4 regions of the Romboutsia sp. LXY-2 genome follow, and region 3 is predicted to be linked to each of the others. Evidence: riboswitches for the same ligand, from Rfam matches in the RefSeq annotation. Region 3 holds a riboswitch; each other region holds the start of a gene.
The links. Region 3 has a riboswitch for S-adenosylmethionine ahead of ACI48P_RS16375 (methionine ABC transporter ATP-binding protein). Riboswitches for the same ligand answer to the same signal wherever they lie in the genome.
Positions count from the first base shown of each region.

Region 1: linked by a shared signal. The riboswitch ahead of ACI48P_RS05745 (O-acetylhomoserine aminocarboxypropyltransferase/cysteine synthase family protein) and the one ahead of ACI48P_RS16375 (methionine ABC transporter ATP-binding protein) in region 3 are both predicted to bind S-adenosylmethionine.
Region 2: linked by a shared signal. The riboswitch ahead of ACI48P_RS15690 (methionine ABC transporter ATP-binding protein) and the one ahead of ACI48P_RS16375 (methionine ABC transporter ATP-binding protein) in region 3 are both predicted to bind S-adenosylmethionine.
Region 4: linked by a shared signal. The riboswitch ahead of metK (methionine adenosyltransferase) and the one ahead of ACI48P_RS16375 (methionine ABC transporter ATP-binding protein) in region 3 are both predicted to bind S-adenosylmethionine.

Region 1 is NZ_JBKFGI010000003.1:16,917-20,131, reverse strand. Features, by position in the region: gene ACI48P_RS05750 (two-component regulator propeller domain-containing protein) at 20-349, opposite strand; gene ACI48P_RS05745 (O-acetylhomoserine aminocarboxypropyltransferase/cysteine synthase family protein) at 647-1,945, opposite strand; SAM riboswitch class I at 2,029-2,134, opposite strand; gene ACI48P_RS05740 (L,D-transpeptidase) at 2,243-2,716, opposite strand; gene ACI48P_RS05735 (CPBP family intramembrane glutamic endopeptidase) at 2,737-3,215, opposite strand, start outside.
Region 2 is NZ_JBKFGI010000009.1:42,031-45,245, forward strand. Features, by position in the region: gene ACI48P_RS15680 (BCCT family transporter) at 1-253, shown strand, start outside; gene ACI48P_RS15685 (mandelate racemase/muconate lactonizing enzyme family protein) at 343-1,467, shown strand; SAM riboswitch class I at 1,726-1,832, shown strand; gene ACI48P_RS15690 (methionine ABC transporter ATP-binding protein) at 1,912-2,979, shown strand; gene ACI48P_RS15695 (methionine ABC transporter permease) at 2,939-3,215, shown strand, end outside.
Region 3 is NZ_JBKFGI010000011.1:81,672-84,886, reverse strand. Features, by position in the region: gene ACI48P_RS16390 (DUF3793 family protein) at 1-76, opposite strand, end outside; gene ACI48P_RS16385 (hypothetical protein) at 300-938, shown strand; gene ACI48P_RS16380 (hypothetical protein) at 1,021-1,593, shown strand; SAM riboswitch class I at 1,779-1,887, shown strand; gene ACI48P_RS16375 (methionine ABC transporter ATP-binding protein) at 1,982-2,947, shown strand; gene ACI48P_RS16370 (methionine ABC transporter permease) at 2,940-3,215, shown strand, end outside.
Region 4 is NZ_JBKFGI010000015.1:104,285-107,499, reverse strand. Features, by position in the region: gene mreB (rod shape-determining protein MreB) at 1-159, shown strand, start outside; gene yyaC (spore protease YyaC) at 253-762, opposite strand; SAM riboswitch class I at 1,121-1,226, shown strand; gene metK (methionine adenosyltransferase) at 1,373-2,566, shown strand; gene recD2 (SF1B family DNA helicase RecD2) at 2,682-3,215, shown strand, end outside.

The sequences.
Region 1 (3,215 bases), on a different contig from region 3:
TCATCAATATTAATTTTGGTTATTCCGTTGACTGTAGATACCCATAGATTTTTTTATCATCTTCTATAATGTTTAGAATATAATTATCTGATATTTTATTATTTTCTTCATCGCTCTTAAATATTTTTATTTTACTCCCATTATATCTATTTAAACCATCATTAGATCCCAACCATATATATCCTTTGCTATCCTGGTAAATAGCTTGAATAGTAGATTGAGATAAACCATCATTGATAGTAATATTATTAAAATTAGTACTGTGTTGAGCATAAGAAATATTTGTATATGTTAATACAATACTTAATGAAAATATTATTGAAACTAGCGTCTTAATAAGATTAGACATAATTCCCCCTTAAATTGCATTTTTTACTATTATTTCATTTTTATTATACTATACTTGTTTGTTAATAACTACACAAAAGTAACTATATCCACACTCTTAGCTATTATTAAGCCATATATTTCATTTATAATTTATGGTAAATAATCCCTTAAAACCACCGTATTACTGCCTTTTTAACTAAATATATAAATTATATAATACACTAAAATTTTTTCACAATAAAAAGAAACTGAGAAATTTATCTCTCTCAGTTTCCTTTTGTTGTATTTATAATTATCAACAAGTTATATTGTCTATTTATAAAAGAGCTTTACTAGCCTCATTTAATGCCTGTTCTAAATCATATATTAAGTCATCTAAATCTTCTATACCTACAGAAACTCTAATCATATCAGGACTCACTCCTGCTAATTGTTGTTCTTCTTCATTTAACTGCGCATGCGTTGTACTTGCTGGATGTATAACTAAAGACTTTGCGTCTGCCACATTTGCAAGATGTGAGAAAATCTTTAGTGACTCTATAAATATCTTCCCAGCTTCAATTCCTCCTTTAATTCCAAATGTAAAAATTGAACCTGGACCCTTGGGGCAATATTTTTTGCTTAATTCATAATATTTGTTTCCCTCTAATCCGGGATAATTCACCCAGCTAACACTTGGATGATTACATAAATATTCTACAATCTTTTTTGTATTATATATGTGTCTGTCAACTCGTAAAGATAGTGTCTCTAGCCCTTGAATTAGTAAGAAAGAATTAAATGGACTTATACAAGCTCCTGTGTCTCTAAGGAGCTGAACTCTCAATTTAGTTATGTAAGCCGCCCTTCCTACATTTTTTGTGTAACTTATACCATGATAACTTGGATCTGGCTCTGTTAATACACTAAACTTTTGGCTTTTTTCCCAATCAAAATTACCGGAGTCAACTACAACTCCACCTATAGAGGTTCCATGACCCCCGATAAACTTTGTTGCCGAATGTATTACTATGTCTGCTCCAAACTCAAAAGGCCTAACAACATATGGTGTTCCAAATGTATTATCAACTATTAAAGGTATGTTATTTTCATGAGCAATTTTTGATATTGATTCAATATCAGAAACATTTATTACAGGATTTCCTATTGTTTCTATATATAGTGCTTTAGTATTTTCATTTATTGCTTTCCTAAAATTTTCAGGGTTATCAGAATCTACAAAAGTAGTATTTATACCTAGCCTTGGTAAAGTTGTAGAAAATAAGTTAAATGTTCCTCCATATAATGTGCTTGATGATACTATCTCATCTCCTGCTTGTAGAATATTTAATATAGCATAAGTAATAGCCGCTGAGCCTGATGCCACTGCTACTGCACCTACTCCACCCTCTAATAAAGCTAGTCTTTTTTCTAATACATCCGTAGTAGGATTCATAATTCTTGTATAAATATTGCCATCTTCTTTAAGTGAAAATAAATTTGCTCCATGTTCTACACTATTGAAAACATATGATGTTGTCTGATAAATTGGAAGTGCTCTTGAACCTGTAGTTGGATCTGGGCTTTGGCCACCATGTACTTGTAGTGTATCAAATTTTAATCTTCTATCCCCCATAATTTTCCCCCATTTTATTTTATAAAATAAATAAAAGCCATCATTATCAATCGATAAAAGAGGGCTTTTTATTTTAGCTTACTCTCTTATCTTTCTTATGAGAAATTCATAAGTAGGATTTAGCACCATGTAATAAATACTGGTTGCTGGGCTTCATAGGGCCTATCCCTCCACCTCTCTTAATAAGATTTCGTAATTTTATTTATTTTTATTAATTTATTGTAGTTTAGTATAATTTCAATTTCAATAATAAAAATACATTTTCCTAAATAATTATTTTTTTTAATTTAAATTATATTATTTGATTACTATGGTTGTATTGGTTGGTATATTCTCAAACATCCATTTTGCGTTACTAGTGGCTAATCTAATACATCCATGACTAATTGCTTCACCTAATCGGTCATCAGTTACATATTCTTCAGTTGAATTATATATTACTGAGTGATAATAATACTCATCTGTAATATGTGTTGCATATTTTGCAAGTGCACTACCATCAATTATTGCTGGATATTTCTCACCAGTTGCAAATACACCTGTTATTGTTGGAGTAGATGGTTTTCCAACAGTACTACTCCATTTGTATTTCATTTCCCAATCATTATCATTTTTTTCGTATATATATGTTGCCCTTTCTTTAATTGACGTTATAACTAAATAATCAGTACTACTAATAATATTATTCTCATTTACAAATTCAGTCATCTTTGAGTTAAATTTTGAATAGTTTAAATTCTTGTTATCTCTATAAACGTTAGATTTATTCATCTAATCCACCCCTTTTAATTCTAAAACAGGTACATATAACCTATTATTACTATGGATACATCTGCTATAATATGGATCGCCCATGAATTCAAAAAATTTTCAGATTTAGTATCCACATAATTAAATATTATTCCTGTAACGAATAATCCTACCAAGCATAATAAAAATATTTCAATTCTAAACCAACCTCTAAAAATACCTATATGGTATAAACTAAATAATCCTGCTGAAAAAATATATGCAAACCTTTTATATCCCATCTTATATAGATTTAAAAATATAAAACCTCTAAAAAAGAATTCTTCTAAAAATGAATTTCCAAAGCTGAAATAAGTAGTTACAAGAAGATAGTTTGCAGCTGTAATCTTTGACTTAGCTTCTAATTCTAAAAAAATAACATCCAGGTTAATCAACTTCTTAAATAATAAAAATGCTCCTATTAATATTGCTCCAGCAACTATCCCTAGACCTATCCCCATTCCTATTGTTTTTTTATCAA
Region 2 (3,215 bases), on a different contig from region 3:
ATTACCTAAGGATGGAAATCCATCACCAGTATTAAAGTTGTTCTGGTGTATAATACTAGCGCTTGTTCCACTTAGTATGATGTTTATAAAAGCACCACTTGGAACAGTTCAAACCATGGCAATAGTAGTTACAGTCCCTCTAGTAGTAGTTTTATTACTTATGATACTTAAGCTATTTAAGTGGTTAGGTGAAGATTATGGAAAAATGTCTAGAATTACTATAGAAGAAGAAGCAGAAAGAAAAGCTGTATAATAATGCAAAATAAAACTGCTGTATCCTATAATATATGGATACAGTGGTTTAAGATAAACAACACTAATAAGAAACAAGAGGTATATGAAATGGATATCAAAATAACTGATGTTGAAGTAATATGTTTAAGAGTACCAGGATTAAATGAAGAGTGTGAATGGGGAGAAGATGCTGTAATAGTAAGAGTTCATACTAACAAAGGTATAGTAGGAGTAGGAGAGTCAGATAGCTCTCCATTAGTAATAAAATCATTAATAGAAACACCGAATTCAAATCTATATTGCTATGGCTTGAAAGATTTATTAATAGGAGAAAATCCTTTAGAAATACAAAGACTATGGGACAAAATGTACTGGGCATCAAACTATGTTGGAAGACGTGGAGCAGGAATACATGCTATGAGTGCTATAGATATAGCGTTATGGGATATAGCAGGACAATACTATGGAGTACCTGTATACATGTTATTAGGTGGTAAATATAGAGAAAAAATAAAGTGTTACGGAACATTTATACCTCATGATATACCTAAAGAAAATAAAAAGATTGTTGCAAAGCTAAGAGAAGAAGGATTTACTAGTATAAAGTTTGGTGGAGGCGTATTTGGAGATGATCCTAATACTGATTATGAAATAGTAAAAGTAGTAAGGGAAGAATTAGGCGATGATTTTGAACTGCAAATAGACCTTGCATCAAAGTGGAGAACATATGGGCACTCATTATCTATGTGTAAAAAATTAGAAGAATTTAATTTGAATTGGATAGAAGAACCAGTACTGGCTGATGATTTAAGAGGGTATGAAAAATTAGGGGCCGCTGTAACTGCAAAAATTGCTGGAGGAGAATCATTAACTACAAGGCATGAGTTTAAAAACTTCTTAGAATATGCCCAACCAAGTATAGTTCAACCAGATATAACTAGATGTGGTGGGATAAGTGAAATGAGAAAAATATATGATTTAGCAGAATCATATGGAACTAAACTAATACCACATGGATTTAGTACAGGTATATTATTAGCTGCAAGTGTACATTTTTTAGCGGCTAATGAAAATACTGATATGATGGAATATTCAAAGAGTACTAGCCCTCTATTTACAGACTTAGTTGAAAATCTAATCGAATTTAAAGATGGATACGTAGAAGTACCTAACTCTCCGGGGTTAGGTATAAAACTAAATGAAGATGTGATAGAAAAATATAGAGTATTTTAATTTGAAATATAAATATAAGTATGAAATAAAGTTTGAAATATATATAAATTAGAAATTCCATCAGTGTATATGATTTTTATAAAATATATACACTGATGAAACTTATGAAGGGCATTGATATAAAATTAATATCTATTTTATTCCAATAATTGGTAGTCTTAATATAAAATATATGGTAAAAAAATGAAATAGTTATTGACTTTTAAAAAAGCTACGAATATAATTGTTTTATAGAAAATTTAGAAAATTAAATCGGAAACCTTATCAAGAGAGATCGAGGGAATGGCCCTATGACGTCTCAGCAACCTACTAATTTTTAGTGTGGTGCTAAATCCAACAGGATTAATAATCCTGAAAGATGAGGAGAAGTATATTAATATAAACGTTAAAATCTTCTTCTCATTATGAGGAGAAGATTTTTTTTTTCGAGAAAGGGGATTTAAAATGATTTCACTTAGAAATATAAGCAAAACTTATACAACTAGCAATAACCTAGTAGATGCATTAAAAAAAGTGAATCTAGAAATAATAGAAGGGGAGATTTGTGGGATAATTGGATTTAGTGGAGCAGGTAAAAGTACATTAGTACGTTGTATAAACTTATTAGAAGTACCTACAGAGGGTGAGGTTTTTGTTGATAACCAAGAACTAACATTATTATCACCAAAAAAATTAAGAGAAGCTAGAAAAAATATAGGAATGATATTTCAGCATTTCAATTTAATGAAATCAAAAACTGTATTTAAAAACATAGCCTATCCATTAAAGGGAAGTGGATTAAGTAAATTAGAAATTGAAAAAAGAGTTAAGGAGCTTTTAGATTTAGTTGGTTTAAGTGATAAAGTAAGTAGTTATCCTAATCAATTAAGTGGAGGACAGAAACAAAGAGTGGCAATAGCTAGGGCATTAGCGAATAATCCAAAAGTTTTACTTTGTGATGAAGCTACATCAGCACTTGACCCACAGACTAGTCAATCCATACTCAATTTGCTTAAGGATATCAATAAAAGACTAGGATTAACTATAGTAATAATTACTCATGATATGAGTGTGGTAAAAGAGATTTGTGATAATGTAGTTGTTATGGAAAATGGGAGAATTGTAGAGCATGGTGATTTAATTCAGATTGTTACTAAACCTAGGCAAAAGGTAACGAAGGACTTTATAGCAACAGTATTTCAAGATAATAGAGTATATGACTTATTGGAAAATGACTATTTCATAAATGATATTAAAAAAGATGAGGTTCTGGCAAAAATAGTATTTGTAGGGCAAAACACAGGTCAGGCGTTTATGTCTAAGCTAACTAAAAACTATAAAGTAGATGCAAGTATACTGTTTGGAAATATTGAAATAGTTAAAAATACGCCGGTTGGATACCTAGTAGTTAAATTAAGCGGTAATAAAGAAAATCTAATAGGGGCATCTAAATATCTTAAAGAGAACAATATAGAAATGGAGGTTTTAAAAAATGGAAGATTTATTAATGAGTATAGTTCCCAATGTAGTTAATCTACATCAAGAAATGATAGAAGCATTATTTGAGACAATATATATGGTTTGTATTTCAGGTGTAATATCAACTATAATTGGATTTTTTATAGGAATTTCACTTGTTGTAAGTAGGGAGAATGGTATCTTAGAAAATAAACTTATAAACAATATTATAGGAAAGATAATAAATACTTTCAGATCTATTCCATTTATTATTTTGTTAGCAGCAATAATGCCTGTTACAAAGTTTATAG
Region 3 (3,215 bases):
CAAGTACCTCAATAAGCCATTTTATATATGATGAGTTTATATTATTTACACAGTGAAGAGAATTACAACATTTCATTTTTAATACACTCCTTTAGTTGATAATGATTATTATTATATTTTATTATAACTTAATTGATAATAATTATCAATAATAAGTTACTATTTACATTTATTACTAGGTTTAAAAAAATTATTTTGAATAAATAAAAATATTATTTTTTGGAATAATAATCTAGAGTAAATAAAAAATTTAAATTATTAATTAAAATATGACCTATATATTAGAGAGGATGACAAATATGAATAGAATTAAAGGGTTAATAATTACATTAACTATAATATTTAGTGTCACAATCATAGGTTGTACACAAAATAATACTAATATTCAACCAGATACAAATAATAATAAAGAAAATACATCAGATAAAAATCAAAATACATCACAAGATGTGCAAGATAAAACTGAGAATACAGTGTCTAGTGAAGATGAATACAGAAACTTCCTAACAAAAAATTATGAAAAATATATAAAGCCGCTAGATTTTGATAAGTACGATGATTTAAAAGAAATATTAACTCATAGAGGTGAAATTGATAATATAGAATTTTTCAATGAGTACAAAACCTATTTAGAAGATAACAAAAGTAACCTAAAATCATTTGAGCAAACTATGGGAAACTTATACCTGAATGATGCAAAATTAAAAGAAATTAACGATAGTTTAGTAAAAGAATGCAAAATATATGTAAATGATTTAGAAATGCAAATAACAGCTTTAGATCAAATAGATAAGGATGTCTTATATAAAACTAATAATGAATTTATTTTATATTTAGATGAACTAATAGATAGAGACGACCTAGAGAAAAATAACTTTGAAGATAAAATTGAAGAAACTGAAAAATTATTAAATTTAAGACTAGAAGAGAATCTTTAAGGGAAAAATAGTAATAGTTACTCAATAATTGATTTGATAGGTTTATTGAGTTTACTTATAAAAAATTATTAGGAGGAAGAAAATGAACAAGAAAAAAATAATTACAGTAGGTTTAGCATTAGCATTAACTTTTAGTGCTGTAGGATGTACAAAAAAATCAACAGTAGCAACACCAGAAAAAAACACAGCAACTACAGAAGATTATTCTAGCTATTATGCTACAGGATATAAAGACTACATAGCTGGATTAGATCAATACGCTATATATTCAAATCCAGCAGATATAACAAAAGTATATGAAAATAAAGAATATCCAGGTAATGAAGCATATTTAACAGATGTTAAAACAGCTTATAAAGAAAGTAGAGATAAAATACAAGGATTTGTTGATAATATGAAAAAACAAGACAACATTTCTGATAGCGAAGTTAAGAAAATGAATGATGATTTAATAGCAGAAGGAGAAAAATTAGTTGCTGAGATAGACACTAAAATGAAGCAATTAGAAGCTATTCCTGCTGAAAGTTATACTAAAACTAAAGAAGAATTCTCTACTGTTGTTAATGAAGCAACAACAGTTAAAAATTCAGTTTCTAACTCTTTTAATTCAATGATAAAGGACATGAATGAATTCTTTGGAATTAATAAAAAATAGTAAATTATAATTTTTAATGATTATAAATTTCAAATACTGTAATCAATTTTAATGATTCTGATTGAAAATTTTACACTAAATATTATTTTTTATATAAAAATAAATATTTATGATTGACATTAAAAACTAATTGATATAATATTTAAACATATCAGAAAACAAAGAAAATATATAAAATTAAATATCTCTTATCGAGAGAGGTGGAGGGACTGGCCCTGTGAAACCCGGCAACCAGTATATGTAAATATACAATGGTGCTAAATCCTGCAACTGTTATCAGTTGGTAGATGAGTATAAATTGCTAATTAAGCCTAAGTTTATACTTAGGCTTTTATTTATTTTAAGAAAAGGGAGATTTTACTTACAAAATATATGAGGGGGAAATGACATGATAAATATTAAAAATGTAGGTAAGTATTATGGTGAGACTCAAGTACTTAAAGACGTAAGTATTGATATAAATAAAGGAGAAATATTTGGAATAATAGGTCATAGTGGAGCAGGAAAATCAACAATACTTAGATGTATAAATGGACTAGAAGATTATAAAGAAGGTAGTATACTCGTTAACAATAAAGAAGTAAAGAAGCTTAATGAAGGGGAGCTAAGGGAATTAAGAAAAGATTTAGGAATGATATTTCAACATTTCTCATTATTAGAAAGAAAAACAGTATATGAAAATATTGCATTACCACTAGAATGTTTTAAATTCTCAAAATCAGATATAAAGAAAAGAGTAACAGAACTTCTCGACCTAGTAGGATTAAGTGATAAGAAAGATGTAAAACCAAGAAATTTAAGTGGAGGTCAAAAACAAAGAGTTGCAATAGCGAGAGCATTGGCACTAAATCCAAAAGTACTTCTATGTGATGAGGCTACATCAGCACTAGATCCAAACACAACAAAATCAATATTATCACTACTTGAAGATATAAATAAAAAACTTGGAATAACTATAATAATGGTTACACATCAAATGGAAGTAATTAAGCAAATATGTACTAGAGTAGCTATTATGGAAGGTGGAGAAGTTTTAGAAATAGGAGATACAGAGGAAATCTTCTTACAAAATACTAAAGCCCTTCAAACTTTACTAGGAGAAGAAAATATAGTATTACCTAAGGGGGTAAACATAAAAATACTTTTCCCTAAAGATATATCTAATGACACAATAATTACTAATATGGCTAGAAGTTTAGATATAGATTTTTCTATAGTGTTTGGTAAGTTAGAGAAATTCAAAGACGATATACTTGGATCATTAATAATAAATATTAAGAAAGAACATAAGAGTAAGGCAATGGCTTATTTAAATAGTCAAAATATTAGATGGGAGGAGATTATAAATGACTAGTTTAAGTACATTTTTAAATGAAATGCTTTTAGACGCACTACTAGAAACCATATATATGGCTGCAATACCAACAGTACTTGCAACACTAATAGGATTTATAATAGCAGTAATCTTAGTCGTAACTGCATCAGATGGACTAAAACCAAATGAACCAATAAATAAAACTTTAGGATTTATAGTAAACACACTAAGAAGTTTTCCATTTATAATCCTTATTGTAGCCCTAATACCACTGACAAGATTAATAGTAGGAACTAGCATAGGAGAA
Region 4 (3,215 bases), on a different contig from region 3:
TTATTATACGGGTTAGATAAGAGAATAGAAGAAAGTACAGGAATCAAGGTTTTATTAGCTAATGAACCTTTATCTTGTGTTGCAAAAGGAACTGGAAGTGCATTAGGTTCTCTAGATCTACTTGAAACGGGTGGAACATTTAAAAGAAGAAGAAAATAATATAAAAAAAGTCCTATTTTTATAGGACTTTTTTTATATAATGAAGGAGAGTAAGTTAATAAATAGTCTGACATTGTATTTTGATTTAGAATCTTAAGTAGCAAGCAGTAAAGATAAGGCTATAGTTTCTGCTAATTCTAGAATGAAACTAAGTCTTACATTATTAAATGAAAATTTATTATTTTCATCAATCTTATCTACTATGCCTACAATTGAATAGTTACCTATTTGAGGGAGTTTCTTGCCCACACCTTTTCCAGGCAGAATAGGGCCTTTTCTTATTTGTATATTGCCTATATTATTTTTTGATCCTAAACAGGCATCTATAGCCAAGAAGTTACCATTAGTATGAGTGTCTTTAATATAGTCTATAGATTCATATATATTTAAAGCATGAATAGGGTTATCTAGTGTACCGTAAACAGGATATTTAAAATCACTATTTTTTAACATGGTCCCAACTAAAGGTCCTAGAGCATCACCTATAGCTCGATCTGTTCCTATACAAACAACTACAGTATTTTCATCGATTATATCTTTAAGTGTCAAGCTTAACGCTTGAACCACATTTTCTTTTTTATAATTTATCTTGGCTAAATACATAGGAACACCCCCTTCAAGAAAATATATGAAATCACAGTATAAAAAAGAACCATATTTAATATGCGTTAAAATAATACCTGTACTTAGATTTTAATTTTTATGATAATTAATATTTATGCTTAGTAAAAATGACTATTAAATTTAAATATATACATAAAAAATCAATAAAGCCTTACTGTAAAACTGAGAATTATATTTATATTTATGTAGGGTATACTCTTTATAGAACTTAAAGTATTGAATGATTTGAGGTATATATGTAATAAGAAATAAGAAAAATAAATAGGTATTGACATGTAAATAAAAAAATAGTAACATAGATTTTAGTGATAAACAAAATAGAATATAAATCTTGATTACCTTATCAAGAGTGGCGGAGGGACAGGCCCTGTGAAGCCCAGCAACCACCCATATTTGGGAAAAGGTGCTAAATCCTACAAGATGAAAATCTTGAGAGATGAGGTTAGTTAATTAATATAAATATACTATGCTAATTAACCTCTTCTTAAAGTAGAAGAGGTTTTTTTATTTGTATAAGAAAATTAAGTACTCTTAACATAAGGTAAAATATAGATTATTAAATTATTTATATATTTAGGAGGAAAATATTATGGCAAGACATTTATTTACGTCAGAATCAGTTACAGAAGGTCATCCAGATAAAATATGTGACCAAATATCAGATGCAATATTAGATGCATTATTAACAAACGATCCATCAGCAAGAGTTGCTTGCGAGACTACAGTTACTACAGGATTAGTACTTGTAGCAGGTGAAATAAGTACTAATACTTATGTAGATATACCAAAGTTAGTTAGAGAAACTGTAAGAGAGATAGGATATGATAGAGCGAAGTATGGATTTGACTGTGACACATGTGCAGTAATAACTTCTATAGATGAGCAATCTGGAGATATAGCAATGGGAGTTGACGAAGCTTTAGAAAATAGAAGCGGTGAACAAACAGAAGATGAAATAGAAAAAGTAGGAGCTGGAGACCAAGGTATAATGTTCGGATTCGCATGTAATGAAACTCCGGAATTAATGCCTCTTCCAATATCTTTAGCTCATAAATTAGCAAGAAGATTAACAGAAGTTAGAAAGAATGGAACGCTAGAATACTTAAGACCAGATGGAAAGACTCAAGTTACAGTTGAATACGATGGAAACAAAGTAGTTAGAGTTCATACAATACTTATATCAACTCAACACGGAGAAGAAGTTGATAATGAAACAATAAGAAGAGACTTAATAGAGCATGTAATAAAAGCTGTTATACCTTGCGAATTACTTGATGAAGAAACTATAATATACATCAACCCAACAGGAAGATTCGTTGTAGGTGGACCACAAGGAGATACAGGTCTTACTGGAAGAAAAATAATAATAGATACTTACGGAGGATACTCTAGACATGGTGGAGGAGCATTCTCAGGAAAAGATCCAACAAAGGTTGATAGATCAGCAGCTTACGCTGCAAGATATGTAGCGAAAAACATAGTTGCTGCAGGACTTGCAGATAAGTGTGAAATAGAATTAGCTTACGCAATAGGTGTAGCTAAGCCATTATCTATATTTATAGATACTTTTGGAACAGGAAAGGTTTCAGAAGAATTATTAGTAGAATTAGTAAATAAAAACTTTGATTTAAGACCAGGTGCAATAATAAGAGACTTAGACTTAAGAAAGCCTATGTACAAAAATGTTGCTGCTTACGGACACTTTGGAAGAACTGATATAGACTTACCATGGGAAAGAACTGATAAAGCAGAAACATTAAAAAAAGAAGCACTAGGACAATAATTTTTTAAGAGGCTGAATTTTTTCAGCCTCTTTATTTTATTGCTTATAAAATGTATAATAATTACAAATTAAGAGTAATAATATAGAAGCATTATTTGTTTGTAGGAGAATATATATGGAAAGAATTGAAGGAATGATAAGTGATATAGTATTTAAAAATGAAGATAACGGATATACTATAGCTCATTTAGCAAATTCTAAGGATGAAGTTGTCATTGTAGGATGTATGCCAACATTATCAGTAGGAGAAAGTATAGAGGTAGAAGGTAAATGGATAAACCATAAAGTTTATGGGACGCAGTTTGAAGTTAATAAATTCATGCCAGTAACGCCAACTTCATTAGAAGGAATTTATGTTTATTTATCATCTGGAATGATACATGGAATAGGCGAGAAAATGGCAAAGAGGATAGTAGATAAGTTTGGAGTAAATACCCTAGACATAATACAAAATCAGCCAGAAAGACTAGAAGAAGTTGAAGGTATAGGAAATAAGAAAGTAAAGCAAATTGTTAAGAGCTATGAAGAAAATAGGGAACTTAGGAATATAATTATTGAGCTATCACCATATGGTATAACTCCTAATTATTGTTTGAAAATATATAAAAAATATAAAAATAAAGCTATAGATGTAATAAGTAAAAACCCA